Regions from separate parts of the Variovorax sp. GW821-FHT10B04 genome, predicted to be linked through region 2. Evidence: predicted binding sites of a transcription regulator. Region 2 holds the regulator's gene; each other region holds the start of a gene.
The links. The regulator sigma-54, encoded in region 2, starts transcription at its own class of promoters, with help from an activator protein. The targets are predictions, from matches to a motif close to TGGCANGNAANCTGCTTT.
Positions count from the first base shown of each region.

Region 1: AC07PZ_RS01220 (isopenicillin N synthase family dioxygenase) is a predicted target of sigma-54. The motif match lies at 4,459-4,476, and genes of this name have one in related genera.
Region 3: AC07PZ_RS07030 (pilin) is a predicted target of sigma-54. The motif match lies at 8,568-8,585, and genes of this name have one in related genera.

Region 1 covers NZ_JBWKNQ010000001.1:245,983-256,295, reverse strand. The annotation lists gene AC07PZ_RS01235 (AraC family transcriptional regulator) at 1-719, shown strand, start outside; gene AC07PZ_RS01230 (acetolactate synthase large subunit) at 727-2,304, opposite strand; gene AC07PZ_RS01225 (Bug family tripartite tricarboxylate transporter substrate binding protein) at 2,321-3,286, opposite strand; gene AC07PZ_RS01220 (isopenicillin N synthase family dioxygenase) at 3,429-4,421, opposite strand; gene AC07PZ_RS01215 (LysR family transcriptional regulator) at 4,527-5,429, shown strand; gene AC07PZ_RS01210 (IclR family transcriptional regulator) at 5,581-6,342, shown strand; gene AC07PZ_RS01205 (HpcH/HpaI aldolase family protein) at 6,449-7,252, shown strand; gene AC07PZ_RS01200 (Bug family tripartite tricarboxylate transporter substrate binding protein) at 7,292-8,320, shown strand; gene AC07PZ_RS01195 (3-isopropylmalate dehydratase large subunit) at 8,328-9,617, shown strand; gene AC07PZ_RS01190 (LeuD/DmdB family oxidoreductase small subunit) at 9,610-10,191, shown strand.
Region 2 covers NZ_JBWKNQ010000002.1:589,982-600,294, reverse strand. The annotation lists gene AC07PZ_RS07835 (ATP-binding response regulator) at 1-1,344, shown strand, start outside; gene AC07PZ_RS07830 (RNA polymerase factor sigma-54) at 1,378-2,946, opposite strand; gene lptB (LPS export ABC transporter ATP-binding protein) at 2,975-3,775, opposite strand; gene lptA (lipopolysaccharide transport periplasmic protein LptA) at 3,772-4,443, opposite strand; gene AC07PZ_RS07815 (thiol:disulfide interchange protein DsbA/DsbL) at 4,568-5,215, opposite strand; gene AC07PZ_RS07810 (SPOR domain-containing protein) at 5,286-6,065, opposite strand; gene argS (arginine--tRNA ligase) at 6,082-7,767, opposite strand; gene AC07PZ_RS07800 (PsiF family protein) at 7,891-8,184, shown strand; gene AC07PZ_RS07795 (DUF2214 family protein) at 8,409-8,861, opposite strand; gene AC07PZ_RS07790 (LysR family transcriptional regulator) at 8,858-9,823, opposite strand; gene AC07PZ_RS07785 (TetR/AcrR family transcriptional regulator) at 9,952-10,313, shown strand, end outside.
Region 3 covers NZ_JBWKNQ010000002.1:406,390-416,702, forward strand. The annotation lists gene argC (N-acetyl-gamma-glutamyl-phosphate reductase) at 1-909, opposite strand, end outside; gene sucC (ADP-forming succinate--CoA ligase subunit beta) at 1,089-2,249, shown strand; gene sucD (succinate--CoA ligase subunit alpha) at 2,259-3,152, shown strand; gene AC07PZ_RS07005 (TerC family protein) at 3,249-3,929, shown strand; gene AC07PZ_RS07010 (Stp1/IreP family PP2C-type Ser/Thr phosphatase) at 3,971-4,762, shown strand; gene AC07PZ_RS07015 (FHA domain-containing protein) at 4,859-5,290, shown strand; gene AC07PZ_RS07020 (CHASE2 domain-containing protein) at 5,336-7,603, shown strand; gene AC07PZ_RS07025 (MBL fold metallo-hydrolase) at 7,619-8,425, shown strand; gene AC07PZ_RS07030 (pilin) at 8,639-9,133, shown strand; gene AC07PZ_RS07035 (PglL family O-oligosaccharyltransferase) at 9,215-10,313, shown strand, end outside.

The sequences.
Region 1 (10,313 bases), on a different contig from region 2:
CGCCGGTCGATGCAATGGCTTTTTTGCAGGCACCCCTGCGCGGGACGACGCGTGTGATCAACGGCGGCGGTGGGTGTCTGGCGATCGGCGGCCACTTTGCGTTCGCTGGCAAGCACGCCGAGATGCTGCTGGGTATGCTGCCGCCCATCGTCCACTTGCGCAGCGACGCCGACAAGGACGCGCTGCGATGGGCGGTGGAGCGTCTGATGCTCGAGTTGCGCGAGCCGCAGCCCGGCGGCTTTCTTATCGCACAACAGCTCGCATCCATGCTGCTCGTGCAGGCGCTACGACTGCACTTGAAGGATGCCACGGGCGAAGGCGTGGGTTGGCTGTTTGCGCTGGCCGACCGCCAGGTGAGCGCAGCCATGACGGCGATGCACGCTCAGCCCGGACGCCGCTGGACGATCGATGCGCTGGCAAAGGAGGCCGCCATGTCCCGCTCCATCTTCGCTCTCAAGTTCAAGCGCCTGGTCGGCGCGTCGCCGATGGACTATCTCACGCGCTGGCGCATGCTCTTGGCGGCCGACCGGCTGAGCAACGGCGGCGAGACGGTGTCGGCGCTGGCGCCCGCGCTCGGCTATGAATCGGAGAGTGCGTTCAGCACCGCGTTCAAGCGCGTGATGGGCGCGCCGCCACGCCATTACGGCCGGGGGCAAGATACGCCGTCTTCCGACGACGCGCTCGTACCAGTCCAGGCAGGAGTCCGTCCGTCCCGCTGAGTATGGATTAGCCGCCCCTCGGTCCCAGCCGAAGCTCGATCAGAAATGGTCCGGACCGGCTCAGCGCTGAAACGAGCAAGTCGTTCAGTTCTTCCATGCTGGCTGCAGAAGCCGCTTCTACGCCGAAGCCATTGGCCAACTTGACCCAATCCATTGCAGGATCGTCCAGCGAGAACATGCGCTCGGCGCTCGCCCCTGGAGTCAATCCCATGCGCCGCGTTTCAGTGAAGAGGATCTCGTAGCTTCGGTTCGAGAACACGATGGTCGTGACGTCGAGCCGCTCGCGGGCTTGGGTCCAGAGCGCCTGCACGGAATAGAGGCCCGAGCCATCGGCTTGCAAGGTGATGACGCGCCGTCGGGGTGCGGCGATGGCGGCTCCTATCGCCAGCGGCATGCCGCAACCGATCGCGCCGCCAGTGAGCTGCAGCCAGTCGTGCCGGGGAGCATGTTGCGTGGCGGCGAACACGGAACGGCCAAAGCTGATGCCCTCATCCACCACGATCGCGTCGTGCGGAAGCAGGGCGGCCAAGGACTGGCCGAACGCATCTGGCGTGATGGGCCCCTTGGCAACCTCGAGATCTGCCGCGGCGCGGGGCATGGTGTTGGCGCTTCCGGGCGCGGCCCCCAGACGATGGCAGAGCATGTCCAATGCCGTTTCCACGTCGTCGCCCGGGCTGCCGAGGCCGATGAATTGCGTGCCTTCTGCCTCGGGGCCGCTCAATCCGTCGGTGCCGGCGAACGCAAAGACGGGGCGTGCCGCGCCGACCAGGACGATGGCCTCGATGTCTGCAAACATCGCGCGCGCCGGCGCCACGGCGTAAGGAACCCGGCCGATGGCGGGGCGATCCCCACCCCGCTCGATGCGCCGGATGAAACTGTGCGCGAGCACGCGCGCACCGCTCTTCGCGCCAACGGCATGCGCCAGCCGCAGGCACCGCTCGGTCAACGCATCGTCGCCCAGGATGATCGCTGTTCGTTTGTCTCCGCATAGCAAGTCGTGTGCAGCTTCGATGGCGTCTTCGCCGACCACATTGCGAGAAGGCGTGGGAGGACAAATACCGACCGGCCCGCCCGTTCCCCAGCAAACATCGGATGGGAGGATCAGCGTCGCGATCGCGCCCCCGCCGAATCGGGCCTGTGCAACCGCGGCGGCAGCATCCGTGCCCACTGTGAGCGATGAATTGCTGCGGCGTGTCCAGGCTGAAACCGTCTGGGCAAACGCTTCCGTATTCGACGCCAACGGTGGATCGAGATAGCCGTGGAACTGGGCTTGATCGCCGACGATGTTGACGATCGAAGTGCGCGCCTTGCGCGCGTTGTGAAGGTTGGCCAGCCCGTTCGCCAGGCCGGGACCGCAGTGCAGGAGCGTGGCAGCGGTGGCGCCCGACATACGCGCGAAGCCGTCAGCTGCACCGGTCGCCACGTTTTCGGCCAGAGCAAGCACGCAGCGCATGGCGGGCACGGCGTCCAGACCGTGGACGAAATGCACTTCACTCGTGCCTGGATTGCCGAAGCAGGTGGTGACGCCAGCCTGAACCAGCGTCTCGAGGAGGGTTTGCGCACCGCTGGCGGGAGCGTGTTCCATGCCGTGGTTCCCTCACTCAATCGAGTTTGAGCTTCAGCGTCGCGAAAGCTTCGCGCCAGGCGACTGCGTCCTGATCGATGAGCGCCTGAAAGTTCGACGGATCCAGCAGCAGGGGCTGGGATCCGTCCCTGGCGATCAGCGCCGACACCTGAGGGTCTGCCACGGCAGCTTGCACCGCGGCGTTGAGAGTCGAGACGATTTGCCGAGGCAGGCCCGAAGGCGCCACCAGCCCGTACCACACCGACAGCCCGAGCTCCGGAAACCCCTGCTCGTACACCGTCGGTACCTGCGGCGCACTCGAAGCGCGAGACTTGCTCGTGACGGCCAATCCCTTGTATTCGCCTCCGGACACCCGATGAATGGAAGTCGGAATTCCGTCGAAGTACACCTGGATGTCCCCGCGCAGGAGCGCCGTGAGCGCCTGCCCCGCACCCGTGTAGTGCACCGACACCATGGACTCGCCTGCGGCCTTGGAGAGCAGGGCGCCCAGCACGTGGTTGGAGCTCCCGTTGCCCAGCGTGCCGTAATTCAGGATGCCCGGCTTGGCGCGTGCCAATGTCGCAAGATCCTTCAGCGAGTCGACCGGCAGATCCTTCGGGACGTCGAGCATGAAAGGCATCGACATGATGGCGGCGACCGGGACGAACTGTGAAGGCGTATAGGGGATCTGCTTCTGAACCAGCGGCACGATGCTCATCGTCGACGAGGTCGCGAACAGAAGGTTGTAGCCGTCTGCCGGAGCCTTTGCGACGGATACGGCACCGACCACAGTCCCCGCGCCCGGCCTGTTTTCGATGACCACAGGTTGTCCGAGCCGCGCCTGAAGCTTGTCCGCCAACACCCGGGCCACGAGGTCCGCCGAGCCGCCGGCGGCATACGGAACGGTGAGCTTGATCGGTCGATCGGGCTTCCAGTCGGCGGCGTGTGCGGATGAGGCAACAACGGTTGCGAGCATCCAAAAAAGCATCTTGCGGAGCGCCATTTCATTCTTTCCATTGCTGTGCAGCGGGGCTGCTGACGGGTGAGTTGCCGCCCCGTCGAGGCCGCGGCAACGCGAGGCAGTCTCCTTCAGCTTTCTTGTTCTCCCGGCTTCTTGCGGCCGGTCATCGGACAGGGCCTGCTTTCTAGACGGGCGCTTGACTCGGCGCGGACGGTTGCGCGGCGGCCAGTGAGTAAGTCACTGCGTAGCGGCTGGAGAGCAACTCTCCTGCGGTCACCGGTGCATATTTCGCGCCCGTCCCCTCACAGCTCGGAATGCACTCCACGACGGCTTCGTAGTCGGGGATGCAGAAATAGGGAATCGACATCCGATCCGCGGTGGCTGCGACGTCGGGCGGCGGATTGACGACGCGGTGCATCGTCGAAAGGTATCGGTCGTTGGTCCAGCGCATCAGGATGTCGCCGATGTTGACGACAAATGCGTCCTCGACCTTGGGTACGTCGACCCATGCACCGCCTGGCAACTGCACCTGGAGTCCGCCCGGCGCGTCGTCCACCTTGAGAATGGTGATCGCGGTCGCATCCGTGTGGGCAGCTGCGCGCTCCTCACCCTCGGCAGGCAAACCCTGAAGGGGCGGATAGTGGTTGGCACGAAGGATGCTCATGTGTCGATGCACCCTGTCCCGGAAGTACGACGCCGGCACTTCCAGGGAGTGAGAGAAGATGTCCAGGATCACCCCAGCCAGTTGCTCCATCGCAGCGTAATAAGACAGGAACGCGCCTTGAAATCCGGTTCGTTCAGCAGGCCAGAGATTGCCGACACCATCGGCGACCGGCCCGATGGCAAAGCTCTCGAACAGCGAAGGCTTCAGCGCTGGATTGCGGTCTTTGCCTACCGTCTTCAGGCCGACCGGGGAATAACCACGCGGGTTGGTTCCGGAGGGCTTGACCACCTCTTGCTTGATCGCTTCCGACGATCTGAAGAAGGCGTGGGCTTCGCGATACAGGTCATCGACCGTTTCGACGCTGACCTCGTGGCCGGTCACGACAAGAAAGCCGACCTGCTCGCAGGCCGCCTGTACCTGGCGCGCCACCGCGTCCTTGCCCGCTGGCGATCCCTGGAGAAAGGGTTGAATGTCGATGACCGGAACATGGTCAAGAATCGGAATATGGGTCATGGTCGTCCGTTCGGGCTGGAAGGGTGCTGGCATGACAAAAATGCTATCCGTGCCACGCCCGGAGGAGAACCAAGACTTTCTGAAGGCAAGCCGGAGTTATGCTGAATGCGTCCCCTCAACATCGATCACCTCCGGAGCCTGGTCACCATCGCCGACAGCGGCTCGATGGCCTCTGCGGGCAGGTTGCTGCACCTGTCGCCCGCCGCGCTCAGCCTGCATGTGGCCGAGCTCGAACGCCGCATCGGCGGACGCCTTCTCGTACGGCATGCCCGCGGGGTGTCCCTCAACGCCGCGGGCCGTGGGCTGGTCGATCACGCTCGGCGGATCCTCACCCAATGCCTGGAAGCGGAAGAGGTCGCAAAGACCTTGGTGCGTGAGCGCTCGAAGCGAATCAAGGTCGCGGCGCTGACTTTCTTCATCCTCGAAATGCTGCCGCGCGTCGCAAGCGGCGACCACCGGTTGATCGACCCGAGCATGATCGACTTCGTGGTCACCGAGGCGCCTTCGGCCCTGCAGATGCTTTACGCGGACGATGTGGATCTGGCCATCGTGACGAAACCGCCCCAGCTTCCGAGCGAGGATTTCTCATTGATCGCGCTGTGCACGCTCCCCCTGGCGGCGTTTGCGCCAGTGGGATGGCACATCCCCGAACGCGTCGGACCTTCGATCTTCACGGATCGTCCGCTCATCTGTCCTGACACCAGCACGGCATCGCATGAGATCGCCATGCGGTGGCTCGGCCGTGGTGCCGAGCAGCCTGCAGAGTTCACCGTCAATTTCCATTCCGCCATCCTCCGGCTGGTCGCAGAAGGCCTGGGATTCGCGCTGCTGCCTCACACGCCCAAGTTGTTGGGAGAGAGTCAGGTGTCGATCTCCGTGCTCGAAGACGGCCCGTCGATGGATGTGTACGCCGTCTACCGTCGCGACGCGGTTGGCAAGACGCCGTTGAAGCAAATCATCGACGCGGTCACGGCGGTGGGGCATCAGATCACGGCGAACGTCAGCTAGGCGGTCTCCCTCGGCGCATCTGCGCGGCAATCGTCCCCATACGGCGGCGCGACAGGCCTTCATGACGACGGCGGTGTCGTACAGCTTCTCCAAAAGAGCCTGCCACCTGCCGGCTCCACCACAATCCTCGCCCATGAGCAGCCAGGAAAAAATGCTATCCCTTCTCGACGCGTTCAGCGTCGATTCGCCCCTGTGGTCGGCAGAGGAACTCGCCGGACGCTTCGAGTTGCCGACCTCGACCTGCTACCGCTATCTGAAGTCGTTGCACCAGGCCGGCCTGCTGGCTCGCGTCGGCAGCGGTTCGTACGTGGTCGGCCCGCGCGTGCTGGTGCTGGATCGCGTCTCGCGCCAGTCCGACCCGGTGTACAGCGTCGGGAGCCCGGTGATCGTGGCGCTCTCGCGCCGCACCGGCTTCAGCGCGTTGCTGTCGGTGCTCTACAGCGATTCGGTGATGTGCGTGCAGCAGGTGGCGACCGAAGACGCGCCAGCCGGCCTGTTCGGGCGCGGCCAACAGCGGCCGCTCGTGGCGGGCGCGACGGCCAACATCATCCTTGCGCACCTGCAGCCGCACCAGTTGCGCAGCGTCTTCAACAAGCAGCCTGAGCGTGTCGCCGATGCCGGGCTCGGCCGTGATTGGGACACGCTCAAGGCCAGCGCGACCGCGATGCGCCAACAGGGCTACGCGTTCTCCGCTGGCGAATACCGCGCCGGCATCGCCGGGCTGGCCGCACCGCTGTTCAACAAGGATGGCGAAGTGCTCGGCAGCATCGCGCTGGCCACCTCGACGGATTCGCCGCAGCTTGCGGCGTTCAAGGCGCTCGCACCGACATTGATCGATGCCGCAGCGCGCATTTCACAGGGCATCGCGAAGAGCGCGAACGTGGTGGATCTGCCTGCGCGCGCACTGGGGTAGCGGGCGCGCCCGTAAGGGCGATCCATCACGACGGGCTGGCGTGGCTCTTAAAAGTTCTCCTACAATATGAGAATATTTTAAGAACCACGGCGAATGCCGCATGCCCATGACGACCTCCCTCGATGAGCTTCTTCGCAACCCGGTGAAGGAGAAACTGGCCCGCAACGAGGTCGTGGCTTCGATGATGGTGAGACTCGTGAAGGGCGTCGAGATCGCCCGCATTGCGCAGTCCGCCGGCTTCGACACCTTCTATGTGGACATGGAGCACAGCAGCTTTTCGCTGGAGTCCACCAGCCAGACGTGCATGGCGGCGCTGGAGATCGGCATTCCGGCTTTCGTGCGCGTGCCGGCGAACACCCCGGAATACATCTCGCGCGTGCTCGACGGCGGCGCCGTCGGTGTGATCGCACCGCATGTGCGCAGTGCGGCGCAGGCGCGCGAGGTGGTGCGCCATGCGCGTTTCGCGCCGCAGGGCGATCGCTCGGCCAACGCCGGCCTGCCGCATCTGCAGTACCGCGCCTATCCGACCCTGGAGGCCAATCTGGCGCTGAACCGCCAGACCATGGTGATCGTGATGATGGAAGCCGCCGAGGCGCTCGACCAGGTCGAGGACATCGCGGCGGTGGAGGGCGTCGACATGCTGCTGATCGGCACCAACGACCTGACATCCGAATGGGGCGTGCCGGGGCAGTACGACGATCCACGCGTGGCCGCAGCCTACGAACGCACCATCGCGGCCTGTCGTGCGAACGGCAAGCACGTCGGCATCGGCGGCCTCGGGTCGCGGCCCGATCTGGTGGAGCGCTTCGTGCGCATGGGCGCGCGCTTCGTCTCCACCGGCACCGATCTTTCCTTCCTGATGGCCGCCTGCACCGGCAAGGCGAAGGCCGTCGCATCGCTCGCCACCTGATCCCCGCCGTTCCGTTCGACACATAACAGGAGACATGACATGCCCACCACCCGATCCTTCCCGAGCCAGCCGTCCTGGCGTCCATCCACCCGCCGCGGCGTGGCGTTCGCTGTCCTCGCTGCCGCCGTCGTGGCCGGCAGCGCCGGCCCGGTGATGGCACAGGGCGCGTACCCGGACAAGCCGGTGAGGATCGTGGTCGCCTTCACGCCGGGCGGCCCCACGGACGTGGTGGCGCGCATGATCGCGCAGAAGCTCGGCACCAAGTGGGGCCAGCAGGTCATCGTGGACAACAGGCCCGGCGCTGCAGGCGTGATCGGCTCCGAGGCGGTCGCGCGCGCCCCGGCCGACGGCTACACCCTGCTGATGGCCACGGCCGGCAATCTGGTCGTCAACCAGCATCTGTACAAGAACATGAAGTTCGATCCGGTCAAGGACTTCACGCCGATCGCACAGACCGCCGGCGTCGACTTCGTGCTGGTGACGCAACCCACGGCGCCGTTCAACAACGTCAAGGAACTGATCGCCGCCGCGAAGGCCAAGCCGAACGTCATCACAAGCGCGACCTCGGGCAACGGCGGCGCGCCGCACCTTGCCGCGGCGCTGTTCGAGAACGAAGCGGGCGTGGACCTGAACCTGGTGCCCTACAAGGGCACGGCCGACGCCGTCAATGCGGTGCTCGCGGGCCAGACCGACCTCGACTTCGACGCCGCATCGCAGGTGGTGCCGCAGATCAAGGCCGGCAAGTTGAAGGCTCTGGCCGTGCTCGGCACCCAACGCTCGGCACTGCTGCCGGACGTGCCCGTCATGGCCGAGGCCGGACTGCCGAAGTACAACTTCAGCAACTGGTTCGGACTCGTCGGCCCGGCGCACATGCCCAAGGCGGTGGTCGACAAGCTGCAGAAGGACGTCGACGAGGCGCTCAACGACGCCGAGTTGCGCGCCCGCTACCAGACGCTCGGCCTGCAGGCACCGACCGCCACCACGCCCGCGCAGTTCGCGAGCCTGATCCAGTCGGACTCGGCGAAGTGGGCCACCACCATCCGGCAAGCGAACATCGCTGCCGAGTGAGGACGACATGGCACTGACCATCACGGAAAAAATCCTGGCGCGCGCGGCCGGGCTGCCCTCGGTGCGGCCCGGACAGTTCCTCGATTGCCAGGTCGACCAGGTCGCGAGCATGGACCTGCAGGGCAAGCTGGTGTTCAACACCATCGGCGCGATCGGTGCCGACCAGCTCTTCGATCCCGAGCGTGTCGCTTTCACGCTCGACCACCAGAGTCCGGCGCAGACGATCGCCATCGCCGATGTGCATGCGGCGATCCGGCAGTCGGCGAAGAAATTCGAGGTGAAGAATCTGTTCGACGTGGGCAGCGGGATCATGCATGTCGTGATGCCAGAGCGCGGCCTCGTGCTGCCAGGCGAGCTGGTGGTCATGAACGAATCGCACACACCGACCGGCGGCGCGATGGGCGCCGTGGTGGTCGGCGTCGGGCAGACGGACGCTGCCGTGGCGGCGGCGCTCGGGGAGATCTGGCTCGTCGTGCCCGCGACGATCCGGATCGAGCTGCGCGGCACGCTGCGTCCATCGGTCACGACCAAGGACGTGGCGCTGCATCTCATGCGGACGCTCGGCTACGAGCGCAAGGCGATCTACAAGACGATCGAGATTGGCGGCCCCGGTGTCGCGGCGCTGTCGATGGACGCGCGCTTCACGATCACCAACTACTGCTCGGACATGGGCGCGAAGTCCGCCATCTTCGAGCCGGACGCAGTGACCCTCGCCTATGCCGCTTCGCGTGCGCAGCGGGAGTACCAGCCGGTCTACAGCGACCCCGATTGCACCTACGAGGAGGTCATCGTGGTCGACCTCGACACGCTCGAGCCGCTTCTCGCGTGCCCGCACGCGCTGGACAACGTGCAGAGCGTCGAATCGCAAGCCGGCCGGCCGATCAACGAGGCCTTCATCGGCACCTGCACGAACGGCCGCTTCGAGGATCTGGCCGCCGCCGCGGCGATCGTGGCGGGTCGACAGGTCGCGCAAGGCGTGCGCTTCGTCGTCGTGCCCGCTTCGCGCGAGGTCTACCAGCGGGCACTCAAGGCCGGGCACATCGCCACACTCTCGGAGGCCGGGGCGCTGGTGTTCCCGCCCGGCTGCGGACCGTGCATGGGAGAGCACAGCGGCGTGCTGGGCGCGGGGGAGGTCGCGATCAGCTCCGGCAATCGCAACATGAAAGGGCGCATGGGCAGCCCGGACTCCTTTGTCTATCTCGGTTCGCCGCACACCGTGGCGGCATCGGCGATTCGCGGGGTGATCACCGACCCCCGCACCCTGGAACCCCTGCATCAGGAGGCAGCCCATGTCTAGGTCGATCCGTGCCAATGCCTATTGCGTGGGCGACGACGTGAAGGCGCTCGAAATCATGCCGACACGCTTCAAGAGCTCCAATGCGCTGTCGGACGCCGAACTGGCCAAGGCCGCGTTCGCCGATCTCGATCCGTCCTTCTCTGCGAAGGCGCTTGCGGGCGAGTTCGCCATCGTCGTCGCGGGCGTGAACTTCGGCGGCGGCGGCAAGACGGTGGAAGGGCCGGTGTTCGCGCTGCGCGGTGCGGGCGTCCGGCTGGTCATCGCCGAATCGTTCGCCCGCTTCTTCCTGCGCAACGCGATCAACAATGCGTTTCCGGTGCTGGTCTGCCCGGGCATCATGCGCGCGGTGCAAACCGGCCAGCCGCTCGAAGTCGATCTGGAAAGCGCGCGCATCACGAACGTGTCGACCGGCGAGGTACTGAACGGGACACCGCTCTCGGCCACCGCGCTGCAGATCGTGGATGCCGGCGGGCTGGTGCCTTACGCCCGGAAGAAGCTGGCGCAGCGGCTGGCGGACAAGGCCGCCGCAGGCGAAGCCGTCCACGCTGACCCGGCTCCGGTCGTGGCCGGTTGACGCCATCCGTGAGACGGACAGGATCAAGCCTTCGGGCGAAAGCTGATCACCAACGTGGGAGGAACCTTCCCGTTGGCGTTCGCCGGTAGTCTTGGAGTCCGGTCGACCGCCCGGAGGACGGC
Region 2 (10,313 bases):
GCGCTGCTGCTCGTGCCGGTGATCGCGATGGGGCTGATCGCGGGCTCGTCGACCATGATGGCCGTTGCGCTGGTCGGCATCGGCCTGCTCGCCATGGTCTGGAAACTGGTGGCCGACCACGCGCGGCAACTCGAGGAGAACATCGGCCTGCGCCTGAACGAAAGCACGCTGCGCGAGCAGGCGATGGCGGGGCTGCGCGAATCGGAACGCGCCCAGGCCGAACGGCTTCGCTTCTTCTCCGCCGCCAACCACGACCTGCGGCAACCCGTGATGGCGATCGGCCTGCAGTCCGAGGTTCTGCGCGAGCAGTTGCGCGATGGCGCACCGGCACGCCAGGTGCAGGTCACGGTCGACTCGCTCACGCGCGCGCAGCAGGCGCTCGAGGCGCTGACCAATCAGTTGCTCGAGATCGGCCGCATCGAGGCTGCGGCCGACGCCTTCGCCCCGTCCGCCGTAGCCCTGGCGCCGTTGCTGCGCGATCTCGCCCGGCTGGACGACGGCGGCCGGATCCACGTGCGATGCCCGGCCGACGCGGTGGCCTGGACCGACCCGGTGTCGCTGCGGCGCATCCTTGCGAACCTCGTCGACAACGCGATCAAGTTCGCACCGCACGGCCGGGTGCTGCTGGCCTGCCGGCGGCGCCCGGGCGGCTGGCGCGTCGAGGTGCGCGACGGCGGCATCGGCATCGCGCCGGAAGCGCAGGACCGCGTGTTCGGCGACTTCGAACAGGTCGGAAACACCGAGCGCAACCTGCAGCGCGGCCATGGCCTGGGCCTGGCGATCGTGCGCCGGCTCGCGCAGAAGCTCGGGCTGATGCTCACGCTGCGCTCGGTACCCGGCCGCGGCTCGGTGTTCGGCTTCGTGGTTCCCGAGGCGCCGCCAGGCATGGACACGCCGGCGCTGCACGTCGAGCCGCCGCACGCGAGCGACGACATCGACATCGATCGCAGCGGCGACGCCCTGCGACCCGGCCTGGCCGTGCTGGTGATCGAAGACAACGCGGTCGTCGCGGACAGCCTCGCCGCGCTGCTGCGCCTGTGGGGCGCCACGCCGCGCATCTACGAGAGTGCGGCCGAAGCGCTGGCGCTGGCCGACCTGCATGCGGTCGACGTGGCGCTGTGCGACATCCGGCTTCCCGGCGAACTCGACGGCATCGCGCTGGCCGAACGGCTGCAGACGCTCCAGCCCGCGCTCACGATCGCGCTGGTGTCGGCCGACATCGACGGCGCTGCGCGCAAGCTCGCGAAGGCGCATGGCTGGCATTCGCTGCGCAAGCCCGTTCAGCCGGCCGAACTGCGGGCCGTGCTGCAAGCGGCCGACCGGCGCGCGGCCGGCGTTCACTGACGCGCCGACGCGCGGCAGCCGGGCGGAAGAACCTCAGAGCGCCTTGCGAAGGTTCGCCGGCGCGATGCGCAGCGCTTCGCGGTATTTGGCGACCGTGCGGCGCGCGCAGTCGATGCCCTGTTCCTTCAGCATTTCCGAGATCTGGCTGTCCGACAGCGGCTTCTTCACGCTTTCGGAGCTGACGAACTGCTTGATCAGCGCGCGCACCGCCGTGCTCGACGCGTTGCCGCCGGTCTCGGTGCCGAGCGCCGAGCCGAAGAAGTACTTGAGCTCGACCGTGCCGTACGGCGTCGACATGTATTTGGCGGTGGTCACCCGGCTGATGGTCGACTCGTGCAGGCCGAGCTCGTCGGCGATCTCGCGCAGCACCAGCGGGCGCATCGCCAGTTCGCCGTGGATGAAGAAGCTCTTCTGGCGTTCGACGATCGCGTTGGACACGCGCAGGATCGTGTCGAAGCGCTGCTGGATGTTCTTGATGAACCAGCGCGCTTCCTGCAGCCGTTGCGACAGCGCCTGGCTGCCTTCGCCCTTGTGCGACTTGAGCGCACCGGCGTAGATGTCGTGCACGCGCAGGCGCGGCATCACGTCGGGATTGAGCATCACCCTGAACTTGATGTTGGTGCCGCGGCCGGTGCGCGTGACGATCACGTCCGGCACGATCACGTTGCGCTCCACGTCGACGAAGCGCCGGCCCGGCTTGGGCTCGAGCGTGGCGATCAGCTGCAGCGCGCTGCGCACCTCGTCCTCGTTGCTGCGCGTGAGCGTGGCCAGGCGCTTGAAGTCGCGCCGCGCCAGCAGTTCCATCGGCTGCTTGCAGATGGCGATGGCGGTCTTGCGGATCTGGCGCTCTTCGTCGTCGTCCTGCGGAGAAGCCAGCGCCTTGAGCTGGATCGACAGGCATTCGCCGAGGTCGCGCGCCCCGACACCGACCGGCTCCAGGCTCTGCAGCAGGCCGAGCGCGACCTGGAAGTGATGCACCAGGTCGTCGAACTGGTCGTTGTCGTCGCCCGCCAGCCCGGAGGCCAGCGAGGGCAGCGTGTCTTCCAGGTAGCCGTCGTCGTTGAGCGACTCGATCAGGAAGCGCAACGCCGCGCGGTCGTTCTCGCCGAGCCGCAGGCTCAGCGCCTGGCGATGCAGGAAGGACTGCAGCGACTCCTGGCTGCGCGCCAGTTCGGTGGCATCGGCACGCTCGTCGTCGCCCAGGTTGTTGTTGCGCGCGGGTGCGTCGCCGCCCCACTCGCTGTCGTCGGGTGTGAGTTCGACCGTGCCGTCGCCTTCCCAGTCGGGCTGCGCCTCGACCGCGTCGACGGTCGCCGGTTCGGCCTCGGTGGTGGTGGAAGTCTCCGTGGTCGTCGAGGACGAGGTGGACGCCCCGGGGCTGAAATCGTCGTCGCGCGGCGGCGGCGCATCGGCCGTGTCCACGCCGAATTCCTCGCGCGCCGCTTCTTCCGCGGTGCGCTCGAGGAACGGGTTCTCGTCGAGCATCTGCTCGACTTCCTGGCTCAGCTCGAGCGTCGACAACTGCAGCAGCCGGATCGACTGCTGCAACTGGGGCGTGAGCGCGAGATGCTGCGAAACGCGCAGCGACAAGCCCTGTTTCATGCGGCGTGTGGAACCTGCGTATGTGCCATCACATCCTGAAATGCTCGCCGAGGTACACGCGCCGCACCTCTGCGTTGTCGACGATCTCTGATGGTGTGCCCTTCGCGAGCACGTGCCCGTCGCTGATGATGAATGCGTGGTCGCAAATGCCCAAGGTCTCGCGCACGTTGTGATCGGTGATCAGCACGCCGATTCCGCGCTCCTTGAGGAAGCTGATGATCCGCTGGATCTCGATGACGGCGATCGGGTCGATGCCCGCGAAAGGCTCGTCCAGCAGGATGAAGCGCGGCTGCGTGGCCAGTGCGCGCGCAATCTCGACGCGGCGGCGTTCGCCGCCGGACAGCGCAAGCGCGGGCGAGGCGCGCAGATGGTCCACGCGCAGGTCGTTCAGCAGTTCGCTCAGCCGCTCCTCGATGCGCTGCCGCGACAGCGGCACCGGGCGGCCGGCCGCGTCGGGCTCGGTCTGGAGCTCGAGCACCGCGCGCACGTTTTCCTCGACCGACAGCTTTCGGAAGATCGACGCTTCCTGCGGCAGATAGCTCAGGCCCATGCGTGCCCGACGGTGGATCGGCATGTGCGCGATCGGCTCGCCGTCGATGGTGATGTCGCCTGCATCGGCGCGCACCAGCCCGACGATCATGTAGAAGGACGTGGTCTTGCCGGCGCCGTTCGGGCCGAGCAGCCCGACGACTTCGCCCTTCTGCACGTCGAGCGACACGTCCTTGACCACCTTGCGGCTGCCGTAGCTCTTCTGCAGCCCGCGCACCTCGAGGCGGCTGCCCGGCTCGGTGGCACGGGAAGACGGGAGGGTCGTTGAAGCGGCCGTCACTTGCGTGGTTCCCCGCCACCCAGCGTGGTGGTCGACCGCAGGCCGGTGCCCGGTGCGGGTGTCGGTGTGGCCGCACCGGCCGGCGCCGAGGCGGCCGCCTTCGGCGTGAGGATCGCCCGCACGCGGCTGCCGCGTTCACCGGTCGCGATGCTTGCATCCGGCGGCATCGGCGCACCGTTGACGGTGAAGGTGTCGTTGCTCTGGTCGTAGATGATCAGTGCGCCGGTCGTTTCGTCGTTCGGCGTGGCACCCAGCAGGCGCCGCATCACGGCGCGCCGGATGAACTTGACGTTGTCGGCGCGGCTGTCGTATTCGATGACTTCGGACTCGCCCTCCGTCCACTCGTCGGTACCGGTGTCGCGCTTTTGCTTGTAGTACGCAAGTTTGCCTGGCGCTGCGGTAACGACGCCGTACTGGTAGCCCTCGGGATCCTGCCGGACGTCGATGCGCGCGCCGCGGATGATGATCGTGCCCTTGGTCACGACCACGTTGCCGGTGAACACGCTGGTCTGCTTGAGGTCGTCGTAGCGCAACGCATCGGCCTCGATGTTCATCGGTTTGGCCCGATCGGCCTTCTCGGCCTGGGCCGCCGGCCACAGCGCGGCCAAGGCGAGCACGCACAGGGCAGCGCGGACGACGGGGATGAAGGAGGAGAAGGTTCTGTTCATAAAGGCACGAAACTTGCTGAACGATTGTATGCGTCTGTGAAAAGTCCCCCGAAGACGCGCAAGTGAAAAAGCCCGCCGAGGCGGGCTTCAGCAGCGTGTGCCCGGCCGATGCCGGCGAGGAACTTCAGCCCTTGCGCGCTTCGCCGACGAGGTACTCGCAGACCTGGAGCGCCTTCTCGAGGCTGCCGGCGGTGTCGCCGTCTACATACCAGCGGCCGGCCACGCCGAGCGCGGGCACGCCGGCCACCTGGTAATCGGCCGTGACCTGCGTCGCTCGCTTGGCCTTGCCGACAACGGTAAAGGATTTGAACAAATCGCCGAACTTCTTGGCATCCAGTCCCGGCTGCTTCGCGGCCCAGGCCAGGATCGCGTCGTCGCCGAACAGGCGCTGCCGCTCGCCGTGGATTGCCTGGAAGATCTTCAGCTGGAACTCGTCGACCTTGCCCATCGCCTCGAGCGTGTAGTACAGGCGCTGCTTGACTTCCGTGTCGTTGCCGACGAAGGGCACCGGGATGCGCTTGAAGGACACATGCGGCGGCAGCGTCTTGATCCAGGGTTCGAGGCGGGGCTCGAACGCTGCGCAATGCGGGCAGTTGTACGAGAAGAATTCGACCACTTCGACCTTGTCGGCGGGCGACTCGACGGGGGCGCGCTTGCCCAACACGATGTAGTCGGTGCCGGCCTTGGGCGCAGCGCCCTGGGCGTTCACCCGGGAGGCGAATGGAAGCAACCCGAGGGAGGCTGCGGTCAGCGAAAAATCACGGCGTTTCATTGAAAAGTTTCTCCTGTGGCCTGAAAGAGCCGCCAAACGGGCGCGGAGTTCCCGCGGCCGAACGGCGGACTCAGCGCTGGACGCGCACCAGCGCGGCTTCGAGCCCGCCGCTGTCGAGTCGATCCTTGAGCCGGTCGGCGTCGTCCTTCTTGTTGAACGGGCCGGCGCGCACGCGGTAGACCGTCCGGCCCGCCTGTTCACGCTCGGTGACACGCGCCTCGACACCCATCAGGGTGAGCTTGGCGCGTTGCGCCTCGGCATCTTCGGTGGTGCGGAACGCCCCCGCCTGCACGAAGTACATGAAGGGTTCGGCGGCGCTCGCGCCACCGCTGTCCGGGGTGCCCGCGGTGCCCGAAGCACGCGCGCGGGCCAGATCGCCGAGCGGATCGGCCGACGGGCGGCCGCCGTTGTTGACTTCCACCGGTCGGCTGGTGCGCGGCACGATCGACGGAATCGGCGCCCCGGTGAGCTGCTGGTTCGGCAATGCCGTGACGCTCTGCGGCGGCGGCGCCTGTGGCAACTGCTGCGATGACGACACCTGCGGCTGCTGCTGCATCGATGGCGGCTGCACCGGTGGCTGCTGCGTCTGCGCCTGGACTGGCGGCTGGGCCGTCACCGGTGCCGGGCTGCGCGGCTGGGCCGGCTTGCCCGACAGCGGACCGTTCGGGTCCCAGTCGCGGTTCTTGCGCGCCTCGGCCTCGTCCTGCTCGGCACCGCCGCGCTGGGTCTTGGTCATGAACGGTATCGGCACCTTGGTCACGTAGACCGCGATGCCCAGCGCCACGCCCAGGCCGAAGACGATGCCGATGATCAGGCCGATGACGGTGTTGCCGCGTTGTCGTTGTTTCATGGTGGAGAGGAGGGAATCACATCTTGCGCGGCGCACTCACGCCGAGGACCGCGAGGCCATTGTGCAGCACCTGCGCGGTCGCAGCGACCAGCGCCAGCCGCGCCAGCCTGACCGGTTCCTCGTCGACCAGGATGCGCTCGGCATCGTAGTAGCTGTGGTAGCTGGCGGCGAGTTCCCGCAGGTAGAAAGTGACGTCGTGCGGCGCGAAATCCTTGGCCGCGCCGGTCAGCATCTCGGGGTACTTGGCCAGCAGCAGCATCAGCGCCTGGGCGGCCGGACTTTGCAACGCCGACAGGTCGACGCCGCCGAGCGTGGCGACATCGCCACCCCAGGCCGCCAGCACCGAGCAGATGCGCGCATGCGCGTACTGCACGTAATAGACGGGGTTGTCGTTGTTCTTGGCAACGGCCAGGTCGACGTCGAAGGTGTATTCGGTGTCCGGCTTGCGGCTGAGCAGGAAGAAGCGCACCGCGTCGGTGCTGGTCCATTCGATCAGGTCGCGCAGCGTGACGTAGCTGCCGGCGCGCTTGCTGATCTTGACCTCTTCGCCGCCCTTCATCACGCGCACCATCGTGTGCAGCACGTAGTCGGGGTAGCCGGCCGGAATGCCGACGCCGGCCGCCTGCAGGCCGGCGCGCACGCGCGCGATCGTCCCGTGGTGGTCGGTGCCCTGGATGTTGACGACCTTGTGGAAGCCGCGCTCCCACTTGGCGATGTGATACGCCACGTCGGGCACGAAGTACGTGTACGTGCCGTCCTTCTTCCGCATCACGCGGTCCTTGTCGTCGCCGTAGTCGGTCGAACGCAGCCACAGCGCGTCGTCCTGCTCGTAGGTCTTGCCGGCGTCGATCAGCTTCTGCACCGTCGCCGCGACGCGGCCGCTGGTGTAGAGACTGGACTCCAGGTAATAGTTGTCGAACTTCACCTGGAAGGCCTTCAGGTCGAGGTCCTGTTCGCGGCGCAGGTAGGCCACGGCGAACTGGCGGATCGAGTCGATGTCGTCGATGTCGCCGCTCGCGGTGTAGGCGCGGTCGTCGGCGCTCACGGTCTTCTTCGCCTTGAAGTCTTCCGCGATGTCGGCGATGTAGTCGCCGTTGTAGGCCGCTGCCTTCTCGCCGCTCGGCCACTCGGCGTCGCCGGGCTTGAAGCCCTGGAGCCGCAGCTGCGTGCTGTTGGCCAGCGTCTGGATCTGGACGCCCGCGTCGTTGTAATAGAACTCGCGGTAGACGTCGGCGCCCTGCGTGTCGAGCAGGTTGCAGATAGCGTCGCCCAGCGCAGCCTGCCGTCCGTGGCCGACGTGCAGCGGGCCGGTCGGATTGGCCGAGACGAACTCGACCAGCACGCGTGCGCCGGTGGCCGGCTGCTTGCCGAAGCGGTCGCCCGCCGCCAGAACCTCGCGCACCACCTGCTGCTTGGCGGCGGTCTTGAGGCGGATGTTCAGGAAGCCGGGGCCGGCGATCTCGATCGCCTCGACCCACTCGGCAAAGGCCGGCGTGGCGCGCAATGCAGCGCTGAGATCCTCCGCCAGATCGCGCGGCTTGCGGCCGAGCGGCTTGGCGAGTTGCATGGCCACGGTGCTCGCGAAATCGCCATGCGCCGCCACCTTGGGGGATTCGAACACGGCTTTGACGCCGGCACCGGGGGAAAAGGAATCGAGCGTGCGCGCGAAGGCCGCGAGCAGCTCCTGTTTGACCAATAGCATCGAGGGATTTTACCGGGGCATGCCCGACCACCCTCGATATTGGTCATCCGGTATCGCGGCTGAGCCGTTAGCCACAGCAGCCCGACCGGCTTTCTTCAACCTTCACTCCAAGGACACCGACCCATGAAAAAGCTTCTCACCCTGGCCGCGCTCGGCCTGAGCCTCTCGTTCGGTGCCGCGCACGCGCAGGACAAGGCGCCGACCGCCCAGCAGACCAAGATGGCGACCTGCAACAAGGACGCCACCGGCAAGAAGGGCGACGAACGCAAGGCATTCATGAAGACCTGCCTGTCGGCCAAGCCGACGGTGGTCACGCAGCAGGACAAGATGAAGAGCTGCAACGCCGATCCGAAGGCGAAGGCGCTCAAGGGCGACGAACGCAAGGCGTTCATGAAGACCTGCTTGAGTAAAGGTTAACCCCCCAGGCTTCGCGCACTTCGTGTCGCTTCGCCAACCCCCTTCCGGGGGCAACACCAGCGGCCCGGCAAAGCCGGTTCCGCGGTGAAGCTTGGCTCTCCCCCAGGCTTGCTCGCTTCGCGTAGCACCGCCAACCCCCTTCCGGGGGCAACACCAGCGGCCCGGCAAAGCCGGTTCCGCGGTGTTCCTGGAAGGGGATGAGACGGGCGGGATGCGGGCGGGGGCTACTTGCCGAAGCCGCGGGCGAGGAAGACGGCGACGAGCGGGATCACGGCGATCAGGTGGGCCTGGACCATCACCAGCTTGCGGGTCTTCTTGATGTCGGCTTCGGCGGGCAGCGTGCCGCTGTTGCGCAGCGTCTTGCGCCAGCGCATGTAGGTCAGCGTGGGAAAGATCGAGATCACGCCGATCACGATGAAGAGCGTGAGCTTCACGTGCAGCAGCGGGTTGGTCCAGTACCAGGCCGTGCCCTTCACGCCCCAGACGGTGCGGGCGATGCCGGTGGCCAGCACCATGATGGCGGCGATGCCGTAGACCAGGTCGACCTTGGCGAGCCGCTCGACCACCGCGGCATTGAGCCACTGCACGCGGCACAGCGCGGCCTCGCTGGAGATGAAGACGACCATCGTGAGGATGGCCAGCAGGTGCAGGTAGGCAAGGATCGCTTCGAGGGTCATCGCGGAGGTTCCTGGAATATCGTGGGCGCCTTCATTGTGCCGGCCCAGAAGTCGGGACGGGCGTACTCCGCCTTCAGAAAATCGACCCACAGCCGCACCCGCAGCGGCAGGTGCTTGCGCTGCGGGAACACGGCGTAGATGCCGTTCGGCGCAGCGGCATAGTCGTCCAGCACCGGCACCAGCAGGCCGGCCTCGATCTCGGCCTCGACCTCCCAGGTGCTGCGCCAGGCGATGCCGTGTCCGGCCAGGCACCAGTCGTGCAGCACCTGGCCGTCGCTGCAGTCGAGCGGCCCGTCCGGCTTCAGGTGCACCACCTCGCGTTCGCCGCCTTCCTCCGCGGCCGGCATCCGGAACGCCCAGCCACGCGTCTGCGACGCATCGCTCGACAGCGTGAGGCAGTCGTAGCGCGCCAGGTCGGACGGATGCCGGGGCGTGCCATGGCGCCGCAGGAAGCCGGGCGTTGCCACGCAGCGGCGCCGGTTGTCGGCCAGGCGCAGGCTCACCAGCGATGAGTCCGGCAAGTCGCCGACACGCACCGCGCAGTCAAAGCTCTCGCCCGCCACGTCGACCACGCGGTCGCTCAGGTTCAGCGAGATCGTCACCTCGGGATGCATCGCGTGGAAGCGCGGCACCAGCGGCGCCACGTGGCGCCGACCGAAGCCGGCCGGCGCCGTCACGCGCAGATGGCCGCTGGCCTTGACGCCGCCCGCACTCACGCTCGCCTCGGCATTCGCGAACTCCACCAGCAGGCGCTGGCAGTCCTCCAGGAAGGCGCTGCCCTCGTGCGTGAGCGTGATGCGCCGCGTGGTGCGCAGCAGCAGCTTGACGCCGAGCCGCTCTTCCAGCGCGTCGATGCGCCGGCCCATGATCGCCGGCGCCACGCCCTCGGCCTTCGCCGCGGCCGTGAGGCTGCCGCGCGTGGCGATCGACACGAAGGATTCGAGCTGGGTGAGGCGGTCCATGGCGATGGATTATCCGGAGCGCTGTGGCTGCAAGCCGACAGGCTCCCGGGTTAACCCTTGGATTTTCGGCAGCGTGTTCGATATTTCGATACAATTTAGTTTCGAAACTAATCCGTTCACTAATTCTCATGTCCGAGCCTCTTGCCAGTCCGCCGCCGGGCCGTCCGCGCGATGCCGCACTCGATGCCAACATTCTTCGCGCCGCGATGGAGCTGCTCGGCGAATCCGGCATCCACGCGGTCACTATGGACGCCGTGGCCCAGCGCGCAGGTGCCGGCAAGGCGTCGCTCTACCGGCGCTGGAAGTCGAAGGACGAACTGCTGGCCGATGCGCTCACGCTGCACTCGCCGATCGACGTGGAAGTCGACACCGGCACGTTGCGCGACGACCTGATCAAGATCTACGAGCACTACTACGGCATCGGCAACCACGTGATGCAGGTGGCCGTGCAGGAGATGCTGGGCAATGTGCGCCAGCACATGGCCTGGAC
Region 3 (10,313 bases), 180 kb from region 2:
CAGCTCCAGGTTCTGTACCGCGGCGCCACTGGCGCCCTTGCCCAGGTTGTCGAGACGCGCGATCACCACGGCGTGGCGATGGTCCTCGTTCGGGAACACGCGCAGTTCGAGCTTGTTGGTGTCGTTGAGCGCCGTCGGCTCGAGCTTGCCGTCGTCCGTCGGCGGCAGCACCTGCACGTACTGTCCGGGGGTGTTGCTCTTCGCGTAGTGGGCGGCGAGCGCCTCGTGCAGGTCGGTGGCCTTCGGCTTGCCTGGCAGGTCGTCCAGGTGCAGCGGCAATTGGACCAGCATGCCCTGCTTGAAGTTGCCCACCGACGGAATGAAGACAGGGCGGCGCGTGAGGCCGGTGAACTTCATGATTTCGGGGATGTGCTTGTGCTTCAGGCCCAGCGCGTAGGTTTCGAAAGGCGGCGCTTCGCCCTTTTCATAGGCCTCGATCATCGTGCGGCCGCCCCCGGAATAGCCACTGACCGAGGGCAGCGCGATGGGGAAGTCGGCCGACAGGATGCCCGCATCGACCAGCGGACGCACGATCGCGATGGCGCCCGTGGCGTAGCAGCCCGGATTGCCCACGCGGTCGGCTTGCGCCACGGCCTGCCAGTGGCCTTCGACCAATTCGGGGAAGCCGAAGGTCCAGCGTGGATTCGTACGGTGCGCGGTCGATGCGTCGATGATCTTCGGCTTGGCGCCCGGCAACTGGTCGATCAGCGCCACCGACTCGATTGCCGCGTCGTCGTGCAGGCACAGCACGACGATGTTCACGCCGGCCATCAAGTCGCGCTTGGCGTTTGCATTCTTTCGCAATTCGGGCGCGATGCTCACAACTTCGATCTGCGGCATCCGGGCGAGCCGCTCGCGGATCTGGAGGCCGGTGGTGCCGGCCTCGCCATCGATGAAAACCTTGGCCATGGTGTTTGTACTCGGGGGAGGATCTACGTATTGACCGCGTCGGCAACTCGGGCTTGGTGCGGCGCACCATGATACATTCCTGCGTTGTCCCCCGCCCCCGCCCTCCAGGCGCCGTGGCCCGCGGACAGCAAAGCCCAACCAGCTTCCGTTCTCAACCCCCCCGTTCCGAGAGACACCTCATGAAGATTCACGAGTACCAGGGCAAGGAAATCCTTGCCAAGTTCGGCGTGCCTGTGCCGCGTGGCATTCCGGCTTACACGGTCCAGGAGGCCGTCGAAGCCGCCCAGAAACTTGGCGGCCCGGTGTGGGTGGTCAAGGCCCAGATTCACGCGGGTGGCCGCGGCAAGGGTGGCGGCGTCAAGGTCGCCAAGACCATCGAAGACGTGAAGAAGCTCGCCGGAGACATCCTCGGCATGCAGCTCGTCACGCACCAGACCGGCCCCGAAGGCCAGAAGGTCCGCCGCCTCTACATCGAAGACGGCGCCGACATCCAGAAGGAATACTACGTGTCCGCCGTGACCGACCGCGCCACGCAGAAGGTCGCGTTCATCGCCTCGAGCGAAGGCGGCATGGACATCGAGGAAGTGGCCCACTCCTCGCCCGAGAAGATCATCACGGTCTACGCCGACCCAGCGGCCGGCCTGACCGACGCGCAAGCCAAGGAAATCGCCGACGGCATCGGCATTCCGGCCGACTCGACCGCGCAAGCCGTCGACGTCTTCAAGAAGCTCTACACCTGCTACATGGAAACGGATGCCTCGCTGGTCGAGATCAACCCGCTGAACCGTGACAGCAAGGGCAACATCATGGCGCTCGACGCCAAGTTCAATTTCGACCCGAACGCGCTGTTCCGCCATCCCGAACTCGTGGCCCTGCGCGACCTCGACGAAGAAGACGCGGCCGAAGTCGAGGCTTCGAAGTTCGACCTCGCCTACATCTCGCTGGACGGCAACATCGGCTGCCTGGTGAACGGCGCCGGCCTGGCGATGGCCACCATGGACACCATCAAGCTGTTCGGCGGCGAGCCGGCCAACTTCCTGGACGTGGGCGGCGGTGCCACCCCCGAGAAGGTCACGGAAGCCTTCAAGATCATGTTGAAGAACAAGAACGTCAAGGGCATTCTGGTCAACATCTTCGGCGGCATCATGAAGTGCGACACCATCGCCACCGGCGTGATCGCAGCCTGCAAGGCCGTGAACCTGAGCGTTCCGCTGGTCGTGCGCATGAAGGGCACGAACGAAGTCGAAGGCAGGAAGATGCTGGCCGAATCCGGCCTGCCCATCATCAGCGCCGACACGATGGCCGAAGCGGCCCAAAAAGTGGTTGCAGCCGTCAAGTAAGGATTAGTCATGTCGATCTACATCAACAAAGACACCAAGGTCATCACGCAAGGCATTACCGGCAAGACCGGTCAGTTCCACACGGAAAAGTGCCAGGAATACGCGAACGGCAAGAACGCCTTCGTGGCCGGCGTGAACCCGAAGAAGGCCGGCGAGTCGATCTTCGGCATTCCAATCTTCGGTTCGGTCAAGGAAGCCGCGTCGCAAACCGGCGCCACCGTGTCGGTGATCTACGTGCCGCCACCCGGCGCGGCCGCCGCGATCTGGGAAGCCGTCGAAGCCGACCTGGACCTGGCGATCTGCATCACCGAAGGCATTCCGGTCAAGGACATGCTCGAAGTGCGCAACAAGATGAAGGCCAAGGAAGCTGCCGGCGGCAAGAAGACGCTGCTGCTCGGCCCGAACTGCCCCGGCCTGATCACGCCCGACGAAATCAAGATCGGCATCATGCCCGGCCACATCCACCGCAAGGGCCGCATCGGCGTGGTCTCGCGCTCGGGTACGCTGACCTATGAAGCCGTGGCCCAGTTGACCGAAATCGGCCTCGGCCAATCGTCGGCAGTCGGCATCGGTGGCGACCCGATCAACGGTCTCAAGCACATCGACGTGATGAAGGCCTTCAACGACGATCCGGACACCGACGCGGTCATCATGATCGGCGAAATCGGCGGCCCGGACGAAGCTGACGCAGCCCGTTGGTGCAAGCTGAACATGAAGAAGCCGGTCGTCGGTTTCATCGCAGGCGTGACCGCGCCTCCCGGCAAGCGCATGGGCCACGCCGGCGCGCTGATCTCGGGCGGTGCCGACACGGCCGATGCCAAGCTCGCCATCATGGAAGAGTCGGGCTTCACCGTGACGCGCAACTTCTCGGAACTGGCCAAGTTGCTGAAGGCAAAGCTTTGAGCCCCTTGGGCCGCTAAGATCCGTTACTCCAACAGAGCAGGGCGCTCGCAATGCAAATTGCGGGCGCTTTTTGCCATACAAAAATGAGGGAAGACAATGGAATTACTGCAGACATCGGATTTCTGGATCGGTCTGATCAAGATCGTCTGGATCAACATCATTCTTTCCGGCGACAACGCGGTCGTGATCGCGCTGGCTGCCCGTTCGCTGCCGCCAGCCCAGCAGAAGAAGGCCGTGCTGATCGGCTCCGGCGCCGCCGTCGTGCTGCGCATCGTGCTGACCGTGGTCGCCGCCAAATTGCTGGCACTGCCTTATCTGCAGATTGCAGGCGGCGTGCTGCTGCTCTACATCGGCGTGCAGTTGCTGAGCGAAGAAGAAGACGGTGAGGGTGAGAGCAAGGAATACGGCAGCATGTTCGCGGCCGTACGCACGATCCTGATCGCCGACCTGGTGATGAGCCTGGACAACGTGATTGCCGTGGCCGCTGCGGCACAAGGCAACACCACGCTGTTGATCCTCGGCCTTGCGATCAGCATCCCGCTGGTGATCTTCGGCAGCACGCTGATGATCAAGCTGATGGAGCGTTTTCCGATCATCGTCATGCTTGGTGCCGCGCTGATCGGCTGGGTGGGAGGCGAAACCATCGCTGGCGACGTCGTGCTGCACGACATCGTGACCGCCACGCCTTGGCTGCACTACGCGGCAGCGACCGTCGGGGCCGTGTTCGTCGTGCTTTTTGGCCGCTGGTTGCAGTCGCGCGCGAAGCACGCGGACTGATACGAAGTCGTCGGTAAGCAGCAGACGGCGACACGACCCAGATGCTGCTATTCGGCCGACGACCACATCCCACCGAGACGGTGGGTTCGTGGGATTTCGCGGCGCTCACCGATGCCGGCCGCGTGCGCGGCAACAACGAGGACGCAGTGGCCTTCGACGCCGAGCTCGGCCTTGCGCTTCTTGCGGATGGCATGGGTGGCTACAACGGCGGCGAGGTCGCCAGTGACATGGCGATCAGCTTGCTGCGCGCCAATTTCAGCCGATGGATTGCACGCACGGGCCGGCCGGCATCGCCACGCGCGCTGCGGCGTGCCTTGCGGGCCGGCGTCGACGAAGCGAACGGCGCCATCCTGAAAACGGGCATGGGCAGCCAGCTTCTGTATGGCATGGGGACCACGCTCGTGTTGGCGGCGTTCGGCGAGCGATCGGTGCTTGTCGGGCACATCGGCGACTCGCGTTGCTATCGCTTGCGGGGCGGACGGCTCGACCAGCTCACCCATGACCACTCGCTGCTGCAGGAGCAACTCGACGCAGGCCTGCTGACACCTGAACAGGCTGCGTCATCGAACCAGCGCAATCTGGTCACGCGTGCGCTCGGTATCGAGAGCTCCGTCGATCTCGAGTTGCACGAACATGCCGCGCAGCCCGAGGATCTCTATCTCCTGTGTTCTGACGGGCTCACCGAAATGGTGCCGGATGTGGAGCTTTTCACACTTTTGAACAGAGATATCGACCTCCCGTCCCTCGCGACACTTTTGGTTGCAAATGCAAATGACAATGGCGGCCGGGACAACATCTCAGTTGTTCTTGCGAGAGCGGTCAGGCGCGGATAACGCGGCACGCTCCGGAATAACGCTCCCATGACATGGCAGCGTCGACAATCCGGTGCACTCTGCTTCCCCTACTGATGCTGGACCCAGGAGTCGGTCGTGCGGATATTGATCATTTCGTTGGATGGGTCCGTCATCGAGGAAGTACCGTTGGTGAAGGCGCGAACGACACTCGGCAGGAGGCTCTACAACGACATCGTGGTGGACTCCCTGACGGTCAGTGGTGAGCACGCCGTGTTCCATCTGGTCGGCAACGAGGTTCAGCTCGAAGACCTGAACAGCACCAACGGCACCTATATCAATGCGCGCGCCATTCAGAAGCGCCCGCTCGAGCCTGACGATCTGGTCGAGATCGGCGAGTACCGGATGCGCTGCATCCTCCGCGACGACCCATCGGCTGCCGATGCATCTGCCGCACTCCAAGGCGCCGGAATGGCCGAGCCGCCGGATCGCCCCGACGACACGGTGTCCTCGCTGCCAGGCGAAACGCAGCGCACGTCGTTGTTCAAGCGTCTTCGCACCAGTGGCTGATTCTGCAATGCGCGCTGCTCGGCACGCCATACGGGCGAGGCCGTCATGAGTCCCTGGCGCCGGCACCGCGTTCGAATCGCCCTGACTCTCCTGCCGGTCGTGATCGCGCTCATGCATGCGATCGGCATCTGGCGGCTGGGGTTCGTCGATCGCCTCGATCATTTCATCTACGACGTGCGGTTGAGCGCGACCATGCCACGGACGCTGGACCCGCGCGTCGTGATCGTCGACATCGACGACGCCAGCCTGCGTCAGTTCGGCCAATGGCCCTGGAGCCGCGACAAGCTGGCGCGGCTCAGCACCGAATTGCTGAAGCGCCAGGAGGTGACGGTGCTCGGCTACGACGTCCTGTTCGTCGAGTCCGACGACAGCGCCGGTCTGGCGAGCCTGCGGGAACTGGCGAGCGGCGCGCTTCGGGGCGTGCCGGCCTTTGCCGCCGAAGTCGAGCGCCTGGCGCCGACGCTGGACCACGACGCCGCATTCGCGCGTGCGCTCGTCGGGCAGCCCGTGACGCTTGGCTACTATTTCACTCAGGATCCGTCGCCCAGCACCAAGGGGCGATTGCCCGAGCCGGTGCTTGCCGCCTCGGCATTTCCGCAGGGCCGTCGTTATGCGCCGCGCTGGAATGGTTTTGGTGGCGGTATCGCCCCACTGGCGCAGGCGGCACCGTCGGCCGGCTTCTTGAATGTGCTCGTCGAGGACAGCGAGGACGGTGTCGTGCGATCGGCGCCGCTGCTCGGGCGCTACGAAGGCGACGCGGCCCGGCCTGGCTACTACGAATCGCTCGCGCTGTCGGTGTTCCGGCTGTCCGTCGGGTCGCCGCCGATCACGCCGCTGCTGGTCGAGGATTCCTGGGCGCTTGGTGCCCCGGTGCTGGAGGCGCTCCTCCTGGGGCGTGGCGGTGCGCAGCGGCGCGTGGCGGTCGATTCGCAGGCCGGGGCGCTGGTGCCGTACCGCGGGCCCGGCGGCGCCAAAGGCGGATCGTTTCGCTACGTCGCGGCCGCCGATGTGCTCAACGGCAAGCTGGCACCTGGCGAGCTGAAGGGAAAGATCGTGCTGGTCGGTGCAACGGCGCCAGGCCTGCAGGAATTGCGCACGACACCCGCAGGGCCGGCTTTCCCCGGGGTGGAAATACACGCCAACATCATCTCCGGCTTGCTCGATGGGCGCCTGCCTGCGATACCTGACTACGCCCAGGGCTACGACGTGGTCGTCGTTCTGGTCGCGGGCTTGCTGCTGGCATTCGGCCTGTCGCTGCTGTCGGCCTCGCGCGCAGTGCTGTTCGGTTTCGCGGTCGGCGCCGCGCTGATCGGCCTCAACAGCTGGCTCTATCTGGGCGCCGGCCTCGTCATGCCGCTGGCCGCGGCGCTGCTGATGACCGGGCTGGCCTTCATGCTCAACATGAGCTGGAGTTATCTGGTCGAGGCGCGCGGTCGGCGCGGCCTGGCGCGCTTGTTCAGCAGTTACGTGCCGCCGCAGCTCGTTGCGGAAATGCTCGAGCAACCGGAGCGCTACAGCATGCGCGCCGAGAGCAAGGAGCTGACCGTGATGTTCTGCGACATGCGCGGCTTCACCCGGCTGTCGGAGCGCATGGCGCCGGTCGAATTGCAGACCTTGCTGAACGGCGTGTTCAGCCGTCTGACCGAGATCATCACGCGCCACCGCGGCACGGTCGACAAGTACATGGGCGACTGCGTCATGGCTTTCTGGGGCGCACCGGTCGATGCGCCCGACCATGCGGTGCTGGCGGTGCAGGCGGCCATCGAGATGGCGGCTGCGGTTCGCGAGATCGATCAGGTTCATCGTGCGAATGGACGGCCGGGCATCGGCGTTGGCATCGGCCTGAACACCGGCGTGATGAGCGTCGGCGACATGGGCTCGGCATTGCGCCGCAGCTATACGGTCGTCGGCGATGCCGTCAATCTGGCGTCGCGGCTCGAAGGACTGAGCAGTCAGTACGGCGTGCAGATCCTTGCAACCCAGTCGACCTGCCTCGCCGCGACCGGCCATGTCTGGCAGGAGCTCGACTCGGTCTACGTGCGGGGGCGCGAGGCACCGGTCGCGATCTTCACGCCCGTGGCCGTTGCCGGCCAGCTCGACCCGGAGCGTCTTGCCCAGTTGGACCGTTGGGCCAAGGTGCTGGCAGCCTATCGCGCGCAACGCGCGGAAGAGGCGCAGGAATTGCTCGCGCCTTTGCTGACACGACATGGTGAAAAAATTCTTTACCGGGTCTACGCGCAGCGGCTAGCCTCCATGGCTGTCCGTCCCCACGATCCCGGTTGGGACAGCAGTACGCGCTTCGAAAACAAATGACAGAAAGGTGCCGGAATGCAGGTCCGCGTGTTGGGTTGCTCCGGCGCCATCGCCAAGGGCTGCCGGACGACGTCTTTTCTCGTCGATGACGATCTGCTCATCGACGCAGGCACCGGCGTAGGCGATCTCGCACTCGACGAGATGGCCCGCATCGATGAAGTGCTGCTCACGCACTCCCATTTCGACCACATTGCCTCGCTGCCGTTGATGCTCGACGCGGTGGCTGGCCGTCGCTGCCGGCCGCTGCGGGTGTATGCGCAGCGTGCCACCATCGACGCGCTGCGGCGGCATGTCTTCAACGACGTCATCTGGCCGAATTTCGAGCGGATCCCGAGTCCCGACGAGCCTTTTCTGAGCTTCCACGACATCGCCGTGGGCGAGTCGATCGTGCTGGGCAGTCGTGTGGCAAAACAGGTCGAGGTTCTCCCGGCCATTCACACCGTACCGGCTTGCGGGTTCGCGGTGCGCTGCGCTTCGGGCGGGGCACACTGGGTTTTCAGCGGCGATACAGGGCGCAATCCGGCGTTCTGGGCGCGCGTGAACGCCCTGGACGTCGCCATGCTCGTGATCGAGACGGCTTTTGGCGACAGCGAGCAGGTGCTGGCCGATCGCAGCCTGCATCTCGTGCCCGCGAGCCTCTATGAGGAACTCGCGCGAATTTCGGCGGGCTCGCCTTATCCGATCTATATCACCCACACCAAGCCGGCCGAAACCGAGGAGATCATGGTTCAGATCGATGCCCTTGCCGCTGCGCAAGGCGTGCCGAATGGCGGCAAACACGATATCCGGATGCTGAGCGCAGGGCAGATCCTGCAAATCTGAGGCCACGCCGGCGTGGCCCATTCCTGTCGCTTGCCGTCGACCGTGACGAGTTTTGTCAGCGTCTGTGACGCGAAAAGACACACTTCGTCACGACAGGTAACGTTGTGGGGCGTCAGATGCGCAAACGAAGGGCTTCATCGGCTGGCACGGTTGCTGCGGACAATGCGGGGTGCAGCGGGCGTTCCGGCTGTCAATTTTTCTGGAGTTAAATAAATGAATCGTCATTCCATTGCGCGAAATGCGCAAAAGGGTTTTACGTTGATCGAATTGATGATTGTTGTGGCAATCATCGGGATTCTGGCTGCGGTTGCATTGCCGGCTTATCAGGATTACGTGATAAAGGCGAAGATCAGCAATGCGATGTCTTCGGTCGATAGTTTGAAGACGGCGGTTGCGCTTGCAGCACAAGAAGCCGGTGCTACATCTAAGGTTGATGACACGGCAATTGCGACTATGCCGGTATTCACACCAACAAAAGAAGTGTCGGCTGCATCCGTTACAGCGGGAACTGGCGCAATAGTGGCAACGCTTCAAAATTTCGGAAACACGGATATCGATGCCAAGACGATCACTTGGAAGCCATCGCTTGGCTCCAGCAACGTGACATGGGAGATTACGACCACCATCACGTCGACCACGGGCACCGGCGCACAAGCAAAGGCCGCAGTCATCAAAAATAGCACGCCCGCGAGTGGAGCCAGCAGCTGATCTTGCAAAAGCCTGAGTGAAAAGCGGTGCGTTGGCACCGCTTTTTCTTTTATGTGGCCAGTCTTCTTTGGCGATTCACCTGTGATTGATGCCTTCCTGATCGGCATTCCATTCATCTCCCCGATCGTCGCCGGCCCATCTTCAAGCGCATGGCAATTGCTCGGCGCCTGGAGTTGCGCCGCGCTGCTGTTGCTGCAAGGAGGCAGGGTGCCATCACGCGGCATGTTGCTCTGGCTCGCTCTCGCGGCGGGGTTGATCGCTACCAGCGTCGGCCCGCATCACGCCCTTCAGGCAACCGCTGTCGCAGCCATCGTCGTCACCGCGCTCGCCGCGTGTGCTGGCGCTGCGATCGTTGCAGATCCACGCCGATCGTCTTCTCTTGCCTGGGGCGTTCTCGTTGCCGGTGCTGTGAGTGCGGTCTTCGGCCTCTTTCAGTACTACGGCGCCGCAAAGGCGCTGTTCCCCTGGACTTCCGCGCCCGAGATCGGCCAGGCCTACGGCAATCTGCGCCAGCGCAACCAGTTCGCCACCTTGATCAGCATGGCGCTCGTTGCCGCGCTCTGGCTGCACGGTCGTTTGTCCGACCGCGCCCGCGCGGGGCTGCTTCCTGCCGCCGTGCTGCTCACGCTCGCCGCCGCGGCCTCCACCTCGCGCACCGGTCTGCTGCAGTGGCTGTCGATCAGCCTGGTCGCCGCCTTCATTGCGTGGCGGGAGCGGCGCCTTCCCATGCCGGATCGCCGGTATCAATTGCCGCATCCCTCGTGGTTGCTCGCGCTCATTCCCGGCTATTTCCTCGCTGCCTGGGCCTTGCCGCAACTGGCCGGCGCGGCGGTCGAAGGCATGCTGCTGCGCTTGCGCGAGGGGGCGCCCGAAGGCCACAGCCGATTGTTGCTCTGGCGCAATGTGCTCGACCTGATCGCCGCACATCCATGGCGCGGCTGGGGCTGGGGGGAACTGAGCTTCGCGCACTACAGTTTTCCGTACACCGGTGCGCGCTTCGTCGAACTGCTCGACAACGCACACAACCTGCCGCTGCAACTGGCGGTAGAGCTCGGCATTCCGGCCGCGTTGCTGATCTGCGGTGGCTTTGCCTGGCTGGTGCTCACGGCTCGGCCGTGGCGCGAGCGCGATCCGTTGCGGCTGATGGCCTGGGCGATGCTGGGTGCGATCGTGCTGCACA